Regions from separate parts of the Pseudoalteromonas sp. 23_GOM-1509m genome, predicted to be linked through region 3. Evidence: predicted binding sites of a transcription regulator. Region 3 holds the regulator's gene; each other region holds the start of a gene.
The links. The regulator sigma-54, encoded in region 3, starts transcription at its own class of promoters, with help from an activator protein. The targets are predictions, from matches to a motif close to GTTGGCACGNNNNTNGNNT.

Region 1: the regulator sigma-54 is predicted to act here: its motif matches at 2,285-2,303, upstream of N523_RS0106730 (EF-hand domain-containing protein).
Region 2: the regulator sigma-54 is predicted to act here: its motif matches at 2,507-2,525, upstream of N523_RS0109440 (EF-hand domain-containing protein).
Region 4: the regulator sigma-54 is predicted to act here: its motif matches at 2,244-2,262, upstream of N523_RS0118125 (ferritin-like domain-containing protein).

The regions. Positions count from the first base shown of each region.
Region 1 is NZ_JADO01000015.1:27,076-33,133, reverse strand. Features, by position in the region: gene rlmA (23S rRNA (guanine(745)-N(1))-methyltransferase) at 1-12, opposite strand, end outside; gene N523_RS0106745 (energy-coupling factor ABC transporter permease) at 9-656, opposite strand; gene xthA (exodeoxyribonuclease III) at 662-1,468, opposite strand; gene N523_RS0106735 (hypothetical protein) at 1,709-2,140, shown strand; gene N523_RS0106730 (EF-hand domain-containing protein) at 2,342-2,863, shown strand; gene scpB (SMC-Scp complex subunit ScpB) at 3,015-3,605, shown strand; gene rluB (23S rRNA pseudouridine(2605) synthase RluB) at 3,602-4,471, shown strand; gene N523_RS0106715 (YciK family oxidoreductase) at 4,533-5,279, opposite strand; gene N523_RS0106710 (VolA/Pla-1 family phospholipase) at 5,487-6,058, shown strand, end outside.
Region 2 is NZ_JADO01000022.1:11,685-17,742, reverse strand. Features, by position in the region: gene N523_RS0109450 (TrkH family potassium uptake protein) at 1-1,407, shown strand, start outside; gene N523_RS0109445 (flagellar brake domain-containing protein) at 1,432-2,094, shown strand; gene N523_RS0109440 (EF-hand domain-containing protein) at 2,608-2,820, shown strand; gene N523_RS0109435 (EF-hand domain-containing protein) at 2,891-3,103, shown strand; gene N523_RS0109430 (EF-hand domain-containing protein) at 3,242-3,454, shown strand; gene N523_RS0109425 (EF-hand domain-containing protein) at 3,519-3,734, shown strand; gene trkA (Trk system potassium transporter TrkA) at 3,820-5,196, opposite strand; gene rsmB (16S rRNA (cytosine(967)-C(5))-methyltransferase RsmB) at 5,272-6,058, opposite strand, start outside.
Region 3 is NZ_JADO01000011.1:162,734-168,791, reverse strand. Features, by position in the region: gene N523_RS0105460 (KpsF/GutQ family sugar-phosphate isomerase) at 1-741, shown strand, start outside; gene kdsC (3-deoxy-manno-octulosonate-8-phosphatase KdsC) at 742-1,293, shown strand; gene lptC (LPS export ABC transporter periplasmic protein LptC) at 1,290-1,844, shown strand; gene lptA (lipopolysaccharide transport periplasmic protein LptA) at 1,834-2,373, shown strand; gene lptB (LPS export ABC transporter ATP-binding protein) at 2,370-3,095, shown strand; gene N523_RS0105435 (RNA polymerase factor sigma-54) at 3,165-4,664, shown strand; gene hpf (ribosome hibernation promoting factor) at 4,691-4,978, shown strand; gene ptsN (PTS IIA-like nitrogen regulatory protein PtsN) at 4,983-5,435, shown strand; gene rapZ (RNase adapter RapZ) at 5,455-6,058, shown strand, end outside.
Region 4 is NZ_KI912435.1:132,678-138,735, forward strand. Features, by position in the region: gene N523_RS0118120 (TonB-dependent receptor plug domain-containing protein) at 1-1,696, shown strand, start outside; gene N523_RS0118125 (ferritin-like domain-containing protein) at 1,762-2,205, opposite strand; gene N523_RS0118130 (LysR family transcriptional regulator) at 2,377-3,315, opposite strand; gene aceK (bifunctional isocitrate dehydrogenase kinase/phosphatase) at 3,332-5,050, opposite strand; gene N523_RS0118140 (DUF4124 domain-containing protein) at 5,406-5,888, opposite strand; gene N523_RS0118145 (DUF3413 domain-containing protein) at 6,034-6,058, opposite strand, start outside.

The DNA.
Region 1 (6,058 bases), on a different contig from region 3:
ATGAAGACTCATGAGCCTAAATAGTCCTTATCAAAAAAAGTTTTTACCCAGTGCGGGCGATATGTGATCATAACAGTTATTGCCATACCGTTTAGCATTGCTTCAGGAAACGCTAAAATAGGACTGAGATAAATGTAGTTTTCTGTTAGCTGATGCCAATTATATTCGCCAATTGCGTAATAAAAAACACCCCCGAGTATAATGTTAACGCAAGCAACGACACCAGCCGTTAAAAAGCTACAAACAAATATATAGATAAAAAAGTGCCGCGCTAAGTAGTGGTAACAAAGCATAAATACAAAGTAGCTTAATAATACTGGAATAAACGCACTTATTAGTAATTTTACCGCAATCAGCTCGAATGCTATTTGTCCAAAAGCAGTTAGCAGGGCTGTTGCTAATACACAACTTAAAATAGCCAGACGCCAGCCTAAAATCAGCGTAACAGCAGTAATGCCCAATATATGAAGATCAAGACTAGGTAAAATACCGGCTTTTATACGCCATAGTAAAGCGAGCACCAGCGCGCAGGCAAAAACGCCCGTTTGCCTTGCTGGCGTATTAAATAAATTGGCGTATGTTGATTTATTAACACTTAAAAAGCCAATAGCAATAACACCAATCCACAGTAATGCCTGTAATTGCACGCTTAGCATAATCGTTAATTAAACTCAGACCAAATAGGCGCATGATCTGAAGGCTTGTCGATAGCACGTAATTCGTAATCTATACCGGTGTCGATACAGCGAGCTGCTAAGTCATGCGTTGCCAAAACCACATCAATCCTTAGTCCACGATTATCAACAAAACCCTTAGAGCGGTAGTCAAACCACGAGTATTGATCGTTAGTTTCTGGGTTTTGCTCTCTAAAGGTGTCTTTAAAGCCCCAGTTTAATAACGTTGCTAGCCATTCACGCTCAACGGGTTGAAATGAACATTTTCCGGTTTTTAACCAGCGTTTTGCGTTTACCTCACCAATACCAATATCTAAATCGGTTGGAGAGATATTAATATCGCCCATTACAATTACATCTTGATCAGGCGTGTAATGACTATTTAGGTGAGTCATTAAGTCTTGATAAAATTGACGTTTATAAGGGAATTTAGTTTCGTGGTTGATGTTATCGCCTTGCGGGAAATAACCATTCATGACATGTAGGTCACGGCCATTTTCTTGCTCTACGGTAACGCTGATCATTCGCTTTTGCGACTCATCTGTGTCGGTGGTAAAGCCTTTTAATACCGACTTAGGTTCTTTTTTGCATAACATTGCCACACCATAATGCGCTTTTTGTCCATGAAAATAAACGTGATAACCCATTTTTTGTACATCGTCTAGCGGAAATGCTTCATCGTGCACTTTGATCTCTTGAAGACCAATAATATCTGGCTGGTGTTTATCAATAATAGCTTGTAACTGATGTAGGCGAGCACGCAGGCCATTGATATTAAAAGAAATCACTTTCATAAAGTTTACCTTCAAATTTATTTTCATTGTTAGCTAAATTGTATCAGTATTTGGAGTGACATAACATGATTGAAACGAGAAAATAGCTGCACAAATGTTGATCAATTTTTGCTTAATGTTTAAACATTGTAAATGCAATATTAAATAATAAAATAAATAAAATATTCAATTGATATGTTAAAAGTTGTCTATATAATGCGCAAAAATCGTTTGTTTAACTCGTTCAAATAGGACCACCTGATGAAAACTCAATTACTTTTAGCCACCTCTCTTTTTGTTTCTGTAACTGCTACTGCGCAAAGCAATACGTATTACAGCCAAGACAACAAATTAGAGTCTAATTTATGTGTTGTAAGCGCCAATGAGGGGTTTTCGGCTGCTCGTAAAATGGCAGCAAAGCACGGTGTATATTTATCGCGTTATTCAAAAAGTATCCTATGTAACGGTCAAGACATCCGTGACATTGCAAAAAAAGAAGCAGCAACACAATCAGTTGTGTCTAAAGTAGAAGTATTTGCAAAAGATTCACACCAAGAAACACAGTTATGTATGACTGCATTAAAGCAAGGCTTACAACCAGTACGTAAGCAAATTGGTAACTTAAATTCATTAAAGTGTAATGGCCAAAGCGTTACTGATTTTGTTAAGCGTTACCAAAACGCTGCAATCTAAATTACCGTATTAGATATAAATAGCTCGGTTCTTACCGAGCTTTTTTTTGCAAAAATTACCAGAGTAGCTTGCAAAAATTGCATTATTAAATATCGCAATAGAAGTTGTTTTTGGTTAATTGTTTGATTTTAAGGGTTTATTTTTTTTGGCATCGTATTTGTATCACTAGATTTGAAATTTATTAATACAAGGATACGTCTGATGAAAAAATTAACGATAGCTTCTACTGTTTTAGCCGCATTGAGTTTAGCCGCTTGTTCTTCAAATCAAGGTTTAGAAAAAATCGACAGTGATTTTGCAAGCTTAGATAACGACAGCGATGGCTTTATTTCTAAAACAGAAGCCGACGATGATAGTATTTGGCAGCACTTTTCAAATATTGATACAAATATGGATAATCAAATAAGCCGTAATGAATATGATGCTTATATGCAGCTAAATGCTGGGAAAGTTGCTACAGATAGTGAAGTGAGTGAGTCTGCATTTAAGGCTGATATTGCGAAGTTTGATAAAATAGAAAATGACTTTAAAAGCTTAGATAATGATAGCAACGGTTTTATTTCAGTTTCTGAAGCTGACGATGATGATATTTCAAATCATTTTGGTTACATGGACAGCAATAAAGATAAACGAGTAAGTAAAAAAGAGTTTAATAGCTATATCAAAAAGCATGGTGATTCTGTTGCAGAGGACGATGCACTTGAGCAATTTAAAAATAGCTAAATTACATTATTAAATACACTTGATACCAAGCCAGTGTTTTTCACTGGCTTTTTTATACCTATAAAATGTTATTTTATTAATATGTTTTCCTAGTTTGCCGTTGTTCTGTCATAATAGATGGCTGTGTGTTTTTATTAACTTTAGAGTGATTATGGTTGGTCGGCGAATTAGTGATGAACAATTAATTGAAATCATTGAAGCGGCGATTTTTGTGGCAGGCAAACCCGTATCAAAACGTCATCTTAAGGACACGGTTTTAAACGACTTAGCAATTTCTATGGCGCGCATTAATGATGCTGTAGAGGCCATTCAAGTTCACTATCAGACGCGTGGAATACGTTTAGTTGAGGTAGGCAGTGGCTATCGTTTTCAAGCGTGCAGTAGTTTAAGCCCATGGTTGAGTAATTTATGGCAAGAACGTGCCCCTAAATACTCGAGAGCTTTACTCGAAACCCTGTCGTTAATTGCATACAAGCAACCCATTACCCGTGGTGAAATTGAGCAAGTGCGGGGTGTAGCAACTGGCTCAAATATTATTAAAACTCTGCTTGAAAGAGAGTGGATTAAAGTAGTTGGGCATAAAGAAGTACCCGGTAAACCGGCACTTTATGCAACGACTAAACAATTTTTAGATTATTTTTCGATAACGGGACTTCATGATTTACCCGCATTGCCAGAGCAACAGCAAAGTAAAATTACCCAGTTATTAAGTGATCCTTCTGTGAGAGAACCATCCGAATGAGTATACAAGGTGAAAAGTTACAAAAAGTCCTAGCCCGTGCAGGTGTAGGCTCACGCCGTGAAATGGAAAAATACATTGATGCAAATCGTGTGAGTGTAAATGGTAAAGTAGCTAAGTTAGGCGACAGGGTTGAAGAAACCGATTTAATTCGTGTTGACGGCCATACCGTTAAAATAGAAGAAAAAGCAGACAGAATTTGTCGTGTAATTATGTATAACAAACCAGAAGGCGAGTTAAGTACGCGTAAAGACCCTGAAGGCCGTAGAACCGTTTTTGACCGCTTACCTCGTATTGATGGCGATCGCTGGATAGCAGTAGGCCGATTAGACGTGAATACCTCAGGCCTAATGCTGTTTACCAATGACGGTGAATTGGCAAACCGCTTAATGCACCCAAGCTATGAAGTTGAACGCGAATATTCAGCACGTGTATTTGGTGAAGTCACTGACGAAACAATGAAAAACTTATTGCGTGGCGTAGAACTTGAAGATGGCCCCGCAAAGTTCACTGGTATCAAGCCTATGGGCGGTGAAGGTATTAATCGTTGGTATAATGTAACGCTTAACGAAGGTCGTAACCGTGAAGTGCGTCGTTTATGGCAATCACAAGATGTGGAAGTATCACGTCTTATTCGTATTCGTTACGGTAAATTAGAGCTTGATAAGCGTGTACCGCAAGGTGGCTGGATTGAGTATGATTTAGATACGGTTAACTATTTACGTAAAACAGTAAAGCTTGGCAAAGAAACACAAACTAAGCTGTCGGTTATTCCTGAAAAGCGTAAAGACAAGCGCGCTAAAATAAACCAAATTCGCAAGGCGGTTAAAAAGCACAATCAACGTGTAAAACCGACTAAACGTAAGTAATTAAAGCATAAAACAACAAAGCCGCTTTTTATAGCGGCTTTTTTACGTTTAAAACTAAATATTACTTTTTAGCTTGTGCGTCTAACGATTGGCCATTGATATTTTTTGAGTCATCACTCATTAAATACAGGTAAGTTGGCATTAAATCTTCAGGTGTTGCTAGTAAATCACGATCTTCACCTGGAAATGCACTTGCACGCATTGATGTACGTGTTGCGCCTGGATTGATGCAGTTAACACGGATTGGCGTTTTTTCAACTTCACACGCCCATGTTTGCATCATACCCTCTACCGCAAACTTAGAAATAGCGTAAGGTCCCCAAAATTCTCTTCCTTTACGACCTACACCCGATGAGGTAAATACCACTGAAGCACTTTTTGACTTACGCATTACAGGGAACAACGCTTTGGTGATCATCGCTTGTGCAGTTACGTTTACTTTCATTACATTTTCGAATGTTGATGAACAAAAGTGCTCCAACGGCCCTAAAGTACCTAAAATACCCGCGTTATTTAATAGTCCATCAAGGCGGCCAAATTGGCTCTCGATAGTTGCAGCAAGGTCGCGGTAGTTTTGTTTAGTTGCACCTTTTAAGTCCATAGGCACAATCGCTGGCTGTGGGTAGCCTGCATTGACGATTTCGTCATACACACATTCTAGTTTATTAGTTGTTTTTCCTAATAAAATAACGGTTGCACCATGTTTAGCATAAGTAATTGCTGCAACACGGCCGATACCATCACCTGCGCCTGTTATCAAAATTACTTTGTCTTTAAGTGCGTTTTCAGTTGCTTGATAGGTATGCATAAAAGTACCAATGTTTAAATTTTTTTTGATTTTAACATAGCAAATCGACAAGTAATCGAATTTATTACAAATTTAGGTGGCGAAACTAGAAAGTTTACGTTAAGTTTAACTGGTCTAATGTCTCATTAATATACTAGCTACATTATTTTAACTTAATTACACTGACTATAAACACACTATAAAAATAAGATTTGTGCGGAGAACACTATGAAAAAAATGCTACTCTCGCTCTCAGTTGCAGCTGCATTAGCAGGCTGTGGCGGCGGAGAAACGTTAGAAGATGTTAAAAACGATTCAGTTACAGTTATTCCAAAAGCTACGGTAAAATTTGACCCTGCAAATGGTGTAATTTCGGTTCCTAATGATTTATTGATGAGCGGTACGCGCGATGGCACATTAAACATTCCTGGTGAGCTAAATGACGAAAATGTTTCTATCCCTCGCGCTGCGTATGCGGATCCGCAACTTGCACTAGGGGCACTTGATGGCTGGTCTACGCAAGTTCCTTTTAAAATAGATTTAACGTTTCCACCGGGCATTAGCCTAGATGAAACGTCTGCAGCTTCACCAGGCTCAGTACGTATTTTTGAAGTGATCATGGGTGCAAGCCTAACAGATGCCGAATGCTCACAAGCACCAGCCGGTGCTGCATGTAAATTAGTGGGCGAATTAACCTTTGGTGTTGATTTTGTTACACAAGGCTCTGGAGACGCGGTTGCAATTATTCCACTTAAGCCATTTAAGGCTGGTAGCTCGTACATTAATGTATTAACGACTGG
Region 2 (6,058 bases), on a different contig from region 3:
CTATTCAGTATTACTATGGTGCCACCAGCGCTAGTGTCTTTAATTTATAAAGATGGTGGAGGGGTGCCGTTTGTTTTAGCCTTTATATTCAGTGTTGTTATTGGCTTAATGGCTTATTACCCAAATAGGCATGAGCATGGCGATTTAAAAGCCCGCGAAGGCTTTTTAATCGTGGTTTTGTTTTGGCTGGTACTAGGCGCGTTTGCCTCCTTACCGCTGGTATTTTTACAAGAACCCAACCTCTCTTTGGCCGATGCCGTGTTTGAAGCCTTTTCTGGCTTAACCACTACAGGAGCTACCGTACTGACCGGCATAGAGTATCTGCCTAAATCGGTATTGTTTTATCGCCAACAATTACAGTGGTTTGGTGGTATGGGGATCATTGTATTAGCGGTAGCAATCCTGCCAATGCTTGGCGTAGGTGGTATGCAGTTGTATCGGGCTGAGATTCCAGGCCCCGTAAAAGATTCCAAAATGACCCCGCGTATAGCCGACACCGCTAAACACCTTTGGTATATTTATGTGTCTATTACCCTTGCATGTACTTTGGCGTATTGGAGCGCTGGCATGAATTGGTTTGATGCAATTTGCCATGCTTTTTCTACGGTGGCCATTGGTGGTTTTTCTACTTATGACGCTTCAATGGGGCATTTTGATAGCCCAGTAATTAACTTTATTTGTGTGTTCTTTTTAATTATCGCAGCCATTAACTTTTCTCTGCATTATGCTGCTGTAGCGAGTCGTAATATTAGTGTCTACATTCGTGACCCTGAATTCAAAGTGTTTCTATGTATTCAGCTCGCGCTGGTGGTGATTTGTTTCACGGTACTTTCATCTCACGATGTTTATGCCAATGGCGATGAAACCCTCGATCAGGCATTGTTTCAAGCTGTATCTATAAGCAGCACCGCAGGATTTGCCACAGATAACTTTTCTGCTTGGCCTTTGTTTTTACCTATTTTATTAATATTCTCTAGTTTTATTGGTGGCTGTGCTGGTTCAACTGGTGGCGGTATGAAAGTAGTGCGCGTGTTTTTACTTTATCTACAAGGGGTGCGAGAGCTAAACCGCTTAGTGCATCCTCGAGCTATATACTCTATAAAGTTAGGACGAAAGGCGCTACCAGATAAAGTAGTTGAAGCGGTATGGGGTTTTTTCTCGGCTTATGCACTAGTCTTTATTATTATTATGTTAGCGTTAATGGGCACCGGGTTAGACAATATAACGGCATTCTCAGCAACGGCAGCGTGTTTAAATAACCTTGGGCCTGGTTTAGGTGATGTTGCTTCTCATTATGGCGCTATTACCGATACTGCAAAATGGATATTAACCGTGGCAATGGTATTTGGTCGTTTAGAGATATTTACCTTACTTGTGCTATTTACCCCAACATTTTGGCGTGGATAACGTTATAAATATCAGGAAGGAAATATGCGAAAAACCAATTTGGAAAAGTTAAACCAAATCGTCACGGGTGGCATAGTTGATTTAGAAATCCTCACCCCCACGAGTAGCCGACGCGTAAAAACAGAGTTTATAGGCTTATTAGAAAATAAGTTTATTATTTTAAATTACCCCAATGCAAAACGGCTCCCCATGGCAAGTGATTATTTACGCGATGGTGTGATGGTGGTGGTAAGAGCGCTTATAGAGGGCAGTGGTGGGCATGTTTTAGCGTTTCGTCAGCAGCTTATGTCTGTAGCATCTCACCCGGCTAAGTTATTGTTTATCGACTATCCTTCACAAGTACAGCTATTTGAACTGCGCTCGCAAGCGCGTATACCGACGCTGTTTCCAGCCAAGTTAAAATTATCGGATGATCGCCCTTCCTTTGAAGGCGTTATAAAAGATATTTCGTTAACGGGTGTTATGTTTGATATTAAAACAACCCAAGAAATCGACGACATTAAAGATATGCGTTGCATCGTAGTGTTTGATGAAGATACAAAGCACGAAGGGCAAATATGCAGTGTGAAAAAACATGCTAAGGGCATATATTGCGGAATTCGATTATTTGCCAGTGAAGAGCAAATGAAAACCCTGATGGGGGATCACTTCATTGACCCTAGTGCACTTGAAGTTGAAATTGTATAAGGCCTGTTATCTTTCGACGCTGAACATTTTACAATTCTAAAATATCAACAAGCTCTAACATTTTCGCTCTTTTGCAACAAATAGCCATGTGTTGTTGTTATTTTTAAAAGCCATTTCAAATTTATTTTATAAATTCATTAAAAACAATTAGTTAAATATGTTTTTTATTCTAATTTTTTTGTTTATAACAAAATTAAACTCAATTCCTCCTCTTTTTTGTTTATTTAATCCTCTTTTTTAGCGGTTGCTCACCGACTGTGTGGGGTTTTTCTTAAACTCAACTCTTTGATTTTTATTGTTTTAATTTTATTGCCTTATCTACTGTTGCTAAAAAGCAACAAAATAACGAGTTAAATAGCGCCATTTTCAGCTAGTTGCTGGTTAATTTATTGAAAATTATGGTTTTTATATTTTTGGCATCGAAGTTGTAATAGTCAGGCTGTATAGAACGAAACGTGATTTAAAGTAAAACACTTAATCGCATAAAACATAAACTTTGAAGGAAGATTGATTATGAAAAGCATTAATAAAACTTTAGCACTTATCGCATTAGCTTCATCATCAGCCGCTTTTGCAGCAAGCGACTTTGACACGCTAGACGTTGACGGCAACGGCGCAATTAGTCAAAGCGAAGCATCGGTTGATGCAAAATTAATGAGCATGTTTTCAGAGCTTGATACTGACCAAAACGGTGAGTTATCAAAACAAGAGTTCTCTAAAGCATAACCCTAAGCTATTAAAGTTTTGGGAGTTAAAAGCTCCCTCATTATTTAAACGATTTTAAGGAATACTCATTATGAAAACATTACACAAAACATTTGCACTTATCGCTCTTGCTTCTTCATCAGCTGCCTTTGCAGCGAGCGACTTTGACACACTAGATACCGACGGTAACGGCGCTATTAGCCAAAGCGAAGCATCGGTTGATGCAAAATTAATGAGCATGTTCTCAGAGCTTGATACTGACCAAAACGGTGAGCTATCAAAAGAAGAATTTTCGAAAGCATAAGATAAGGCTAAGTATATTCTGAGTTGCCAAAGACAGCCTAAATAGGCAAGGAAGCCTATGAAAGAGAATAACAAGGACCGTGATAGCTAGACACAATTTTTTGATAAACCATTGCATTACATTTTGAAGGATTAAATTATGAAAACATTACATAAAACATTTGCACTTATCGCGCTAGCTTCTTCATCAGCTGCTTTTGCAGCAAGCGACTTTGACGCGCTTGATAATGATGGTAACGGCGCTATTAGTCAAAGTGAAGCCGCTGTAAACGCTGATTTAACAGCCGCATTTACTGAGCTTGATACTGACGGTAATGGTGAGCTTTCTAAAGCTGAGTTTGCAAACTTTTAATTTTTGACTTTTTTCATTGCACAGGGATCTCAGAAAAGGATTTCCCTCTTATAGGAGACTTATTATGAAAGCATTAAACACAACACTTGCGATTTTAGTATTAGCGTCATCATCAGCAGCTTATGCAGCGGTAGATTTTGCCTCTTTTGATAGTAATGGCGACGGTGTAATTAGTCAGCAGGAAGCTGCGTCTAATAAACAACTAATGAATATTTTTGATGACTTAGATACTGACGGAAATGGTGAACTTTCTAAAGAAGAGTTTGCAAGAGTACAATAAGTATTACCCCATCATACTCCACTAAAGCCGCTTAATAGTCAGCGGCTTTTTTGTGTTTGTTGATTACTTAACTCAAGCAGTTTAATTATAGAAAAATAGCGCTAACTTGGAATAACTTTTCAACCACGTTAATGTGCTTTTTATCAATTAAGAACATGATTACATGATCGCCTGACAAAATAATTGTATCGTCATGGGCAATCAGTACATCGTCATTTCGCACAATTGCACCTATTGTGGTACCTGCAGGCAATTTAATATCGGCAATTGCGCGACCTACCACTTTAGAGGTATTTTCATCACCATGGGCAACCGCTTCTATGGCTTCTGCAGCTCCTTTACGCAACGAGTACACGTTTACAATATCACCACGGCGCACGTGAGTCAGCAATGCAGAAATAGTCGCTTGTTGTGGTGAAATCGCAATATCAATTTCGCCGCCCTGTACTAAATCAACGTAAGCGCCTCGTTGAATAAGTACCATGGTTTTTTGTGCCCCCATGCGTTTTGCGAGCATAGCCGACATTATATTTACTTCATCGTCGTTGGTAACGGCAATGAAAACATCAACCTGTTCAATGTGTTCTTCAGAGAGCAGCTCCTGATCGGATGCATCACCACAAAATACCACGGTGTTGTCGAGCATTTCAGAAAGCTGTTCGGCACGCTCTTTACTTCGCTCTAGTAACTTAACGCTGTGGTTTCTTTCCAGTGAACGGGCTAGACCTGCACCAATATTACCGCCACCGGCAATCATGATTTTTTTATACGAGCGTTCCAGCTTTTGTAGCTCGTTCATTACCGCACGAATGTGTTTGGTTGCAGCAATAAAAAATACTTCATCATCGGCTTCTATTACGGTGGTGCCTAAGGGTTTTATCGCTTTACCTTGGCGGTAAATAGCGGCTACTCGAGTTTCAACATTAGGAATATGCTGCTTAAGTGTAGATAGGGCATAGCCTACCAATAAGCCGCCATAGTAGGCTTTTACAGCCACTAAAGAGAGCATGCCATCGGCAAATTGTAGTACTTGTAATGCGCCAGGGTAGTCTATTAGGCGGCGAATATACTTAGTAACGAGTGCTTCTGGGGCTATGTAATGATCGACAGGTAAGTCATCATTATGAAAGAGTTTTTCGCGGTATTTTAAATACTGCTCAGAGCGAATACGGGCTATTTTGGTCGGTGTATTAAAAATACTGTAGGCAACTTGGCATGCCACCATGTTAACTTCATCTGAGCTGGTCACCGCAATAATCATATCGGCATCTTCAGCCCCTGCGCGACTTAACACGTCGGGATGAGCGCCATGGCCTGCAACACCTTGTAAATCGTATTTATCTTGCAGTTCGCGCAAGCGGTTACCGTCGATATCAACTACGGTTATTTCGTTTTGTTCACCCACTAGGTTTTCTGCGAGTGTGCCGCCAACTTGCCCAGCACCGAGTATGATTATTTTCATTATGTACCCGTATTATTAATACTAATTACATCAAAGTATTAGCTACCTCTAAACTGAAGTAGCTAAATGTGTTGCCTAGGCTTTTTTAACTAATTTAGCGTAGTAAAAACCGTCACTTTCGCCTGGTAATAACTGCAAGCCTGGTATGGTTTTAGTGTCTTCGCTGTGCAAAGGAATATGCTCTGCGTCTTCATTTTTAGCTAAAAACTTAGCAACTTGTTGTTGGTTTTCTTGTGGAAGCACCGAACAGGTTGCATACACTAATGTACCGCCTGGCTTTAACAATGGCCAAATGCTGTCGAGTATATCGCCTTGGAGGATCGATAAATCGTTAATGTCGGATGCGCGACGTAACCATTTTATATCTGGGTGACGACGAATTACGCCAGTTGCAGAGCAGGGTACATCTAACAAAATACGATCAAACTGTTCTTCATCCCACCAAGTGTGAGGTTGCGATGCATCACCACATTGTAAGTCGGCGCCCAAACCTATGCGTTCTAGGTTTTGTTTAACACGTTCTAGGCGTGTGGCATCGCTATCAAGCGCAAGCACATCTGCGTCGGCAAGCTCTAAAATATGGCAGGTTTTACCACCAGGCGCTGCACAGGCATCGAGTATTGCATCACCATTTTGTGGGTCTAGGTAGCGTGCAGCAAGCTGCGCTGCCGCATCTTGTACTGAACAGGCACCGGTATCAAACTCAGGAAGTGAAAACACATCGCGTGGTTTGCTTAGTTTAATGCCATCAATAAAATCAGGATTTAGAGTATGTTCAATATCGTTAGCGGTTAGCATTTCGCTATATTCTTGGGTGCTAAACTGCGATTGATTCACTCGAAGCCACATTGGCGCTTGTTGC
Region 3 (6,058 bases):
GGTGAAGCAAGCCATGGTGATTTAGGAATGATCACAGCAAATGATGTGGTTATCCTCATTTCAAACTCTGGTGAAACCAGCGAAGTACTTAATATTATTCCAGTATTAAAGCGCATTGGTGCCAAAATGATTGCCATGACAGGCAACCAAGGCTCAACCATGGCAACATTGGCAAATGTGCATGTGTGTATTAAAGTTGAACAAGAAGCCTGCTCATTGGGCTTAGCACCTACTGCAAGTACCACTGCCACACTCGCTATGGGTGATGCCATGGCGGTGGCATTATTAGAAGCACGCGGCTTTACTGCTGATGATTTTGCACTATCGCACCCTGGTGGTAGCTTAGGCAAGCGATTACTCTTAACTCTTAAAGATGTTATGCACAGTGGTGCTGATACGCCTATCATTAACGAGACGCAAACGATTAAAGATGCCTTAATTGAAATGTCGGCCAAAGGACTCGGCATGACCGCTATTGTTGATAGTGACCAGCAATTATCAGGCCTGTTTACCGATGGCGATTTACGCCGTATTTTAGAGCAACGTATTGACATTCATAGCACTGAAATTAATGTTGTGATGACCAAGTCGTGTACTACAGCCACCCAAGAGATGCTCGCGGCTGAAGCGTTAAATATTATGGAACAAAAACGTATTAATGGTTTAATTGTAATTAATGAGCATAATCAACCGATTGGCGCACTAAATATGCAAGACTTACTTAAAGCGGGAGTGCTATAAATGCAATTTGAAGATCTCTATCAACCGCTAAGTGATGATGCAAAGGCGCGCGCAAAAAAAGTAAAGCTATTAATTTGTGATATTGATGGTGTATTTTCTGATGGCCGTATTTACCTTGGAAACCAAGGTGAAGAACTCAAAGCATTTAACACCAAAGACGGATTTGGTATCAAAGCCCTGATTAACAGCGGTTTTGAAGTCGCCGTGATCACCGGGCGCCATTCTCATATAGTGCAGCAACGTATGAGCAGTTTAACCGTACAACATATATATCAAGGCCAAGAAGACAAACTCATAGCCTATCAAGAATTAAAACAAAAATTAGCGCTTAGCGATGAGCAAATTGCTTATATAGGTGATGATAGCCCAGACATGCCAGTAATGGAGCAAGTCGGTTTTGCGGTTGCCGTAAACGATGCTCATCCACTTATTAAACGTTTATCACATTATGTAACCCAACTGCCCGGCGGTTTTGGTGCGGTAAGAGAGCTGACAGACTTACTTATGCTCGAAAATAACAAGCCACTAACTAGCCAAGGAACGAGTTCATGAATGTAGCGCGCATTATACTGAGCGTTTTATTCATAAGCTGTATGGTTTGGCTCTGGTATCCTTATTTTACTAAGGTTGATATTACTGCAAGCGAAGAAACACAAGTTATTGCTAAGCCTGATTATACCGCTATTGAGCTAAAACAAACGGCTTATAATGAACAAGGTAAAGTGAGCCATAAGGTAACTGCGGTAAAAATGGAGTTGTATCAACAACTCGGTTTTACCTTTTTTGAAAAGCCTATATTCACTTTATACAACGAGCAGCAAACATGGCGTATTAACGCCGATGAAGCCACCCTCTACGACGACCGTCAACTGGTGTTAGAGGGTAATGTAACCGCTCAAAACTTAGTAGATAACGCCATGATCGATACGATCACCGCCCAGACCATCAATGTTGATATAAAACTATTAACCATGCAATCACAGCAGCCTGTCGTTATTACAGGACCTAATTTAAAAATCACAGGTAAAGGCCTTGAGGCCGATTTAAAAACCGAGGTGATTAAACTTATTAACCATACGCGAACCCTATATTATGACCAATAACCTATTTAAAATTTTAATTGTTCCCTCACTATTAATTGCTTTTAACAGTAATGGCGCTGAACCTGCTGAAGCCCCCGCTGCTAATCAAATTTCAATTAGTGCAGATAAGCAAGAAGGTCAATTAAAAGAAAACGTAGGCATTTTTGAGAAAAATGTTGAAATTATTCATGGTAATCGCCGTATCACAGCTGACCGTTTAGAAGTGCATAAACGCGATGATCTAGGCGATAACAAACAGTTATTAATTGCCACAGGCAGCCCTGCATATTTTGAAGAAACACAAGCTGATGGCACTATAATGAGCGCCAGTGCTAATGAAGTGCGTTACGATGTGTCGCTGCGTTTTTTAACCTTAATCGGCGATGCAAGCATTGCTCAAGCAGGTCAAAAAATAACAGCTAAAAGTATCACTTACGATATCGAGCAGCAGTTAATTAGCGCAGAAAAAGACGAAAACTCAACAGACCGTGTACACACTATTTTAGTCCCTGTTGAAAATAAAAAAGAAGATGATAAAGGCCAACCATGAGCACATTAAAAGCAGAGCTATTAGCTAAAAGCTACAAAGGTCGTGAAGTTGTAAAAAACGTTGGCCTAGAGGTTGAAGCTGGCAGTATTGTGGGGTTACTTGGCCCTAATGGTGCAGGTAAAACCACCACTTTTTATATGATTGTAGGCCTTGTGCCTAGCGATAAAGGCAAAATATCAATTGATGATAAAGATATTACTTTATTACCGATGCACAGCCGAGCGCGTTTAGGGATTGGTTATTTACCGCAAGAGTCGTCTATTTTTAGAAAGCTGACTGTTTATCAAAACTTAATGGCTATCTTAGAAACACGTAAAGAATTAAATAAACAACAACGCGAAGATACCTTAAATAATTTACTTGATGAATTTAGCATTCAGCATATCCGCGATAGTCAAGGTATGGCTTTATCAGGTGGTGAACGTCGCCGCGTTGAAATTGCTCGCGCGTTAGCAGCAAACCCTAAATTTATCCTTTTAGACGAACCCTTTGCGGGGGTTGATCCTATCTCAGTATTAGATATTAAAAAGATTATAGAGCATCTTAAAAACCGAGGAATTGGCGTACTTATCACAGATCACAACGTACGCGAAACTCTTGATGTTTGTGAAAAAGCCTACATAGTTTCTCATGGGGAGTTAATTGCATCAGGCACTCCAGAATATGTATTAAACGATAAAACAGTACGCGATGTTTATTTAGGCGAGCAGTTCAAGCTCTAATATGTGTGTTATTACACTAAGCATCTGCTAAGATTAATTATACTAATTTAAAAGGATTGTTAGAGATACATGAGGCAATCATTACAGCTGCGCATGGGCCAGCAACTTACAATGACTCCACAGTTGCAACAAGCAATTCGCTTATTGCAACTCAGTACATTGGATCTCCAGCAAGAAATTCAAGAAGCGCTCGATAGCAACCCCTTGCTTGAAGTTGAAGAACACGATTACAGCGAAGACACTGCAGGTAAAAACGAACAAAAAGCCGATAACGATGACTTAACGCTAAGTGCCTCAGCTGACGATAAACCTAGCGAGTATGAGCAAGATAGCGGCGAAGCAATGACCAAAGACACCATTAGCGATGATATGGCTATGGATGTTACTTGGGATGAATATATGAGCGCTGCGCCTGCCTCTTCATCGGGCCCAATGCCAGAAGATGAATCTATTTATCAAGGCTCTTCGACTGAAACGCTGCATGAGTATTTAATGTGGCAACTTCAACTGACGCCGTTTAGTCCTACCGATGAAGCGATAGCTATTGCAATTGTAGAAGCTGTGGACGATTCAGGGATTCTAACCCTTAGCTGTGAAGAAATATTAGAAAGCTTTAACCAAGAAAACGACGGCGAAGATGAAGTTGAACTTGACGAAATAGAAGCGGTACTAAAGCGTATTCAACTATTTGATCCAGTGGGAATAGCCGCGCGTAGTTTACAAGAGTGCTTGTGTATTCAGCTAAATCAATTTGATAAAGACACACCTTTTTTAAACGAAACAAAAATGATCTTAACCGATCATATTGATTTACTTGCTGCACGTGACTATCGCACGTTAATGAAAAAAACAAAGCTTAAAGAAGATGAGCTTAAAGAAATCATGACGTTGATTCATACGCTCAGCCCAAAACCGGCAGACACTATTGTTAGAGAAGAGTCTGAATACGTTATTCCTGATGTGTCGGTTAAGAAAGTTAAAGGTCGTTGGGTAGTTGAATTAAACCCAGATAGCATGCCTAAGATCAGAGTAAATAGCCAATATGCAGCTATGTCGCGTACGGTTAAATCAAGTGGTGATAGCCAGTTTATTCGCTCGCACTTACAAGAGGCTAAATGGTTTATAAAAAGCTTAGAAAGTAGGAATGACACGCTACTTAAAGTAACCAACTGTATTGTGCAGCAGCAACAGGCCTTTTTTGAACACGGTCCTGAGGCTATGAAGCCTATGGTGCTTAACGATGTGGCTGAAATGGTGGAAATGCATGAGTCGACTATATCGCGTGTTACTACGCAAAAATACATGCATACACCACGTGGCATTTTTGAGCTTAAATATTTCTTTTCAAGCCATGTAAGTACTGAAAATGGTGGCGAATGTTCATCAACAGCAATACGTGCATTAATTAAAAAATTAATCGCTGCAGAAAACTCAGCTAAACCATTGAGTGATAGTAAAATTGCAGATATATTGGCAGAGCAAGGAATTAAAGTAGCGAGGAGAACCATTGCAAAATATCGCGAATCTCTAGCTATTCCCCCGTCTAATCAACGTAAAAGTTTGATTTAAGGCGTACAACAAAGAGGAAAATGTTTATGCAACTGAATTTAACTGGTCGCCATGTAGATATTACCGACTCGCTTAGAGACTACGTAAATAGTAAATTTTCGAAGTTACAGAGGCACACTGATCACATAACGAATGTGCACGTTATTCTCGATGTAGAAAAACTAAACCAAAAAGCTGAAGCAACCGTTCATGTTAGTGGCGCTGAGATTTTTGCCTCTACTGAGCATCAAGATATGTATGCCGCTATAGACTCGCTCATTGACAAGCTAGATCGTCAAGTAATTAAACACAAAGAGAAACTTGCTCGACACTAACACTATGAAACTAAGCTCACTTATCTGTCAGGACTGCAGTAAAGCTGCGGTCCTTTTTAATAGTAAAAAAAGAATTTTAGAATTTATCAGTGAATTGGCTCACAATAAGCTGCCCTATTTAACACAACAAGATATTCTTAATGCATTAACTGCAAGAGAAAAGCTTGGAAGTACAGGCATTGGCCGAGGCATTGCTATTCCACATGGTCGCATGAGTGGAGCTCAAGAGCCCCTTGCTTTGATTTTAGTGAGCGAAACAGCTATTAATTTTGATGCGATTGATAACCGGCCGGTTGACATTTTTGTCGCGTTAATTGTTCCCGATGGCGATAATCAGCAGCATTTGAAGACGCTAGCCACGATTGCTGATAAGCTCAATGATAAAGAATTTTGTAAACAGTTACGCGCCGCCAAATCGGATAGCGAACTGTATCAGGTTATCGTCAGTCAATCGTAGTAATAAAGAAAGGTGATAAATGGAATTAATAATTATAAGCGGTCGTTCAGGCTCAGGTAAATCTGTGGCGTTACGCGTTGTGGAAGACTTAGGTTATTATTGTGTAGACAATATTCCTCTTAATTTATTACCATCATTAGTGCGCAGTGTTTCCGACAGTTATAATAAAATTGCCGTGAGTGTTGATGTACGTAACCTACCTAAAGAGCAACAGCAGTTTAATGAAATCATTGAATATTTACCTGGTTTTACTAAACCAACGGTATTTTATTTAGACAGTGACGATCAAACATTAATAAAACGTTTTTCAGAAACGCGACGTCTCCACCCTTTATCTATTGATTCTTTGCCGCTTGATTTAGCCATAAAAAAAGAAAAACAACTACTTGATGTATTGATTAACCGTGCTGATTATATGATTGATACCACGGATTTAAGTGTGCATCAGCTTGCTGAGTCTATTCGTGAAAAAATACTCGGAAAAAAAGATAAACAACTGATCATTACCTTTGAGTCATTTGGTTTTAAACACGGCATCCCTAAAGAAGCAGATTACGTATTCGATGCCCGATTTTTACCAAACCCGCATTGGGAGCCTGAACTTAAGCCACTTACAGGGCTGG
Region 4 (6,058 bases), on a different contig from region 3:
TATTACCTATTCAACGCGTGATAACGAATCAGCAGCATTTTTCCGTCATAATGCCAATGCCGGTGGTAACCCAGTATTACAAGATGGTGATGCGACAGTTCCGGCTGGCTTTTTACCAAAAATAAACACTACAATTGACGATATTTCATATAACTTTGGTTATAAAACGCAGTTTGATAACGACTCAAGCTTAGACTTATCGTACACCTATGGTGAAAACAGCATTGATTACACCACTAGCGATACGATTAATGCCTCTTATGCTAACTTCTTACGTTACGACCAAGGCTTAAGCGCTGCAGATATTCGCGCCACTATTCCACGTGAAGGTTACGCGTATGGTATGGAGTTATCACTGCAAACGATTAATCTTGATTTTACTCAAAATTTTGATGATTACTCATTAGCAATGGGCGCAGAAATACGCACCGATGAGTACCGTATTTTAGAGGGCAGCGAATACGCATACCGCGATTACGATACCAATAATGGTGTTAATATTTATGATGGACTAAGCGGTGGTATTGGTAGCGAAAATGCATCAGGTGGCACACAAGGCTTTGGTGGTTCATCGCCAGCATCGTCGGTTGATGAGTCGCGCGATGTGATCTCGTTTTACTTAGACGCTGAAGCTTACGTTATTGAGGATGTGATTATCTCAGGGGCGTTACGTTACGATAATTACAAAGGATTTGGCGATACAGTTAACTTTAAACTCGCGGGTAACTGGTCACTAACCGAAGATATTTCACTTCGTGGTGCATTAAGCTCAGGATTTAGAGCGCCTTCAATGCAGCAGTTGTACTTTAACAATATCAGCACGCAGTTTGTTGTTGGTCCTAATGGCAATTTAGTGGCTGAAGAAGTGGGCACGTTTAGAAACGATTCAACACTGGCGCAAAGTTTAGGTATTCCTAAGTTAACAGAAGAGAAATCACAAAACCGCAGTTTAGGTATTGTTTATAATGTAAGCGATAATATTAATGTAACGCTTGATTACTACTCAATCGATATTGACGACCGTATTGTAATTAGTAATCGCTTAGGCAAAGGTTTATCAAACAGTCTTGATGCAGCGTTACTGAGCTCGGGTGCTGGTGCAGGACAGTTTTTCTTAAATGGTGCTGACACAGAAACGCAAGGTATCGACTTTGTAGCTACATGGAATACAGAAGGCCTAGGCGGCACGCTTGATTTTACATTAGCGGCCAACTTTACCGAAACCGATGTCGTGTCGTTATTTACACCTGCAGGTTCTGGTCTTGAAACCGTGCCAGTCGATGATGTGTTTTCTGATCAAGAAATTTCTATCATTGAAGAATGGCAACCAGAAGATCGCATTAACTTAAGTGCGCTTTATCGCCGTGACGATTGGACTGTTAATTTATCACTTAATCGTTTTGGTGAGTATACAGTTGAAGATGGCGGCCGCCAGACTTACGGTGCTGAAATTTTAACTGACATTAAAGTTAATTACTTTGTAACTGATAATTTATCGGTAAATATTGGCGCAAATAACTTATTTGATGTTTATCCAGATGAAAACACCATAGGTAATTCACGTTCGGGTACTATTGTAGATGCTCAAGGTAATACCATTGTCAGCAGTGATGGGGTATTTAAGTACTCTCGTCGTTCAGCGCCATTTGGTTTTAACGGTGCTTACTACTACGTAGGTGCAGAATACCGCTTTTAATTAATAACTCTCCTATTGTTATTTAACAACCAAAGGGCCGTAAGGCCCTTTTATAGTTTTTAAACTTAATGTTTTTGCATTTTACTCATTTCAGCATGACAGCTTTGCATGGTAAGCAATACCTTTGACAGCGCCGCTTCACAATCATGTGATTGAGGCTTTTTTAACGCTGTTTTAATTTCTTCTAAGGTTTTATCTTCTACTTCTTCAAGCTCTTTAATGTAGGTTTGGTCGTTATCGCTAGTGAATGTACTGAGCAAAGCGGTAAATGCTCTGCGTGCTTCTACCGCGAACGAAGAGCCATCTTCACGTGCACCTTGTTGATTAATTGCATAGGGTTGTAAGCTTTCAACACTTACTTTGCGGGCGTCGATCATGCGCTGAAATAATGCACTTACGCTAGGATCTTGTACTTTATCTTGTGCTTTTTCGTAAAAGTCGATACCGCTATTCATTACTTGGATAATGTCGGTGATATGATTTATCTCTTGTCCTTGATGGGTGCTCATAATAATGACCTCTGTTAATTTAAAATACATAGATAACTAAGCAAGCGGCATTCCAACGCGGTTTTATTTTTAACTAATTGTTTTTAATGGTTTTATTATTGTGGGGAGGTCTAGGTAAGCTTGCTAACATGCTGCTAGCAAGCAAAATTTACATAAAAGCATGTAAGAAGGTTATTTAAGCTCTTCAGCTACTTCGGCCACTTTTTGACGTAACCAAATATGGCTAGCATCTCTGTGTAACAAAGGGCTCCATATCATATCAAGTTCAAATGGTGGAATTGGAAAGGGTGGTTCAAGTATTTTAAGCCCCGGATCGTCTACATAAATATTGGCCGCTTTTGAAGGTAAAGTCGCCACGAGGTTTTTTTCTTTCGCTAAATGAATCGCAACATGGTAGTTACGAGTAAACGTGGCAATATTTCGATGCTTCCCAAAATGTGCGAGCGCTTCGTCAACCCAACCCAGCTTTTGCACATCTTTTGGATCCATGCCAACCCCAACACCAAAGCCTGTTTTACTTACCCAAATATGACGGGCTTTTAAATAGCTATCTAGGCTAAAGTTTTCAATAATAGGGTTGTCGGATCTTACTAAACAGCAAAAGCTATCTTTCCAAATTCGCTTATGATGAAACGATTGCGGTAAGTTCTCGAAGCGGTTAATTGCCATGTCTACTTTACCGTTTTCTACATCATGAAAAGTTACATCGCTGGGCGTTAAAATATCTAATGTGGTGTCTGGGGCTTCTTCATGTAATTTCCCTAACAAACGCGGTGCCATGGTACTGGCTGCATAGTCACTGGCCATAATTCTAAACACGCGTTTACTTTGTTTAGCTTCAAATTCGCGATTAGGTGCTAGCGTTTCTTCAAGCGTCATCAAAATACCGCGAATAACAGGCTGTAACTCAATAGCGCGCTCGGTCGGCACCATACCATCGCTGGTACGCACTAAAATAGGATCGTTAAAAAGGTTACGTAGGCGTTTAAGTCCATTACTCATTGCCGGTTGAGTAATACTAAGCTGGTTAGCGGCACGAGTAACGTTACATTCGCGCAGTAACGTATCGAGATAAACCAGTAAATTTAAATCTATTTTACTTATATTCATTGTGTGTCCTTAACGTTTACCAGTAATGGATAAAACGCTGTGCTGTAGGATAGGGATAAATATGACTCACCTTTCCATTTTTTATATTTTGTTGTGCTTGTTTCCAAAAGCTCACATCAAGTAGTTCTGGGTGCGTACTGGTTAAAAATTGTTTATATGTTGGGTTAGGCATTACAAAGGTACATAATTGCTCTGGAAATACATCTTGCGGAGCAACCGAGTAACTTTGTTCATCCATCAAATAATCATCATAACTTTTTGCTTTGGGTAGTGCTCTAAAGTTCATGTCTGTTAAATATTGCACTTCATCGTAATCATAAAAAATAATACGTTTGTGCTTACTTACACCAAAGTTCTTTAACAGCATATCGCCAGGGAAAATATTCACGGCAATCATTTCTTTAAGCGCCTGGCCATACTCTTCAATGGCATCGGCGGCACTTTTTTCGTCTGCATTTTCTAAAAACAAATTAAGCGGTGTCATTCGCCGTTCAATGTATAAATGTTTTATGATTAACCAGTCACTTTCAATCACCATCGATGAGCCAATGGTTTTGTGCAACTGTGCTAACAAGTTACTATCAAATCGTGCCAAAGGAAATACGACGTTTGAATACTCTATGGTGTCAGCCATTCGGCCAACACGGTCATGACTTTTAACCAGTTGATAGCGTTTTAATACCGTATCGCGACCAAACGGCTTACTTTCACCAAATTTATCTTTAATAACTTTAAATACATAACCAAACGAGGGTAGGGTAAATACCATCATCACCATACCCGGTGTACCGGGAGCAATGGTAAATTCATCATTAGAATGGGTTAAATGATTCAAAAACTCGCGATAAAACTCGGTTTTACCTTGTTTATGAAAGCCTATGGCGTTGTAAAGCTCGGCGAGGGTTTTATTAGGCATAAGTTGATTTAAAAACCGTACTAACGCTGAAGGAGCATGAGTTTCTACCATAAAATAGGCACGCGCAAAGCCAAAAATAACGCGCATTTGTGACGACTTTGTAAGTAAGGCATCTAAATAAAGGCCTTTATCTTCATGGTGTAACACCGCAATAATAAAAGGCTGAACGCCACTTTGCGATACAACGCGCCCCACAATGTAAGCGGCTTTATTACGATAAAACGGGGTATGTAATATATCAAAACGCATTTGCCAATGTTGGTGGTGTGTATCGGGTGCTTGTTTATAAAAGGCTTTAACTAATAAACGAATATCGCGTTCTAGATTGACAAAATCGGCCTTAAAATCAAAGTGATTAATAATGCGCTTAATGGTGGGCTTTAAACCATCTACAACAGGAAAATAACTACGGTATTCAGCTTCAACGGGCACAGAAGGCGCATCTTTGAGCGTGGCTTCTACAAAAATAAAGTCATTGTGAAAATAGCGGCGGTGGTACAGGCGGCAGAATACTGAATTATAAAATGTTTCAGCAAGTTCTGCTTGCGGATGAAAACATAAAAAGTGTTGGTAAAGCTTTTTCACTTCAAGCCATAAGCTCTCGTTTAGCGCGTCTGTTTGCTGGCGTTCTCTTAGTGTTTTTGTTGTTTCGTTTACCCGATCATCGTAATAGCTTATACGCAGGCGACTTATATCATTAATGGCTTGCCAGTCTCTTTTAGCAAAAGCGTAGGGAGCCTTGGCTGTTGTTCTTTGAAACAGCAAATAATGCTTTTTAAAACCGGTTAAAATTAATTCAGCAATTTGGCGTGGTTGCATCAGTACTCCTTAATAGACGCCTTTAGGTGTTTAGGATAATGCCGGTGGTTATACCAATTTTATTAAAAACATGATCATTCTAGCGTTTTAAATAATCCGCTAGCTGCGTTAAAAATTATTTATATAGAACAAGTATGTATCATAATTTTCGCCTTGTTATCGACTTATTTCTTTGTCGCTATAATAGATCACTAATTTAATGCAATTGGTATTAGTATTAAATCCGAAAAAGGTGGTCAAAGGAAATTACACCACTAAACACACAATAGAGTTTATGCTCTATAGATGTTAAGGGTATGTTATTTTATATTTAAAACCAAGCTAATTAAGATGATAATTATTGAAGTTAGTCTGATTAAGGTTGATAGGCATCAATCTTTTTTTGTAACTTTTTAATACGCTTTTCAATCAATGCTTTATCTTTTTTATATTGCTTATCTAATTTTTTCTGTGTGTTTCTAATATCTTTGCTAATACGCTTTTTATCATCTGCGCTCAATATATGATTTAAACGCTGCTGTTGTTTAAAATCAGCCCTGTCTTTTTCTCGTAAAAGTATTGCTAACTTATGCTGATTACTGCGCAGCTCTGCTTCTAGGTTGGAAATAATCGTATCTCGTTCCAGCTCGTTTAACTGTTTGGTATAGTTTATTTCTTTACCGGTTTGCTTAGGCTCAGTGGCGGTTATTGTGTGTGAGGTAGCATTATCACTACAGGGAAATTGAGAGAAAGTGGTGCCTTTGGGAGTGACGCACTTGAAATAGGTGGTTTGAGCTAATGCAAGAGAGCTAAAACATAAAATACAGACAGTAATGATCAGATTAATAACGCTGAACATAATGATTATCCTTTGTATATTCTGATCGAGTTAATAATTTTTAATGATAAAAACTATAACCTAGCTTGGGGGGATAGCAAGTGCAAAGGAGTAATAACAGAAACTAAGCGAGTCAGTTTTAATGACTCGCTCGTATTATGAGGTGCTATTGAGAAAATGTTTTAAGCTTT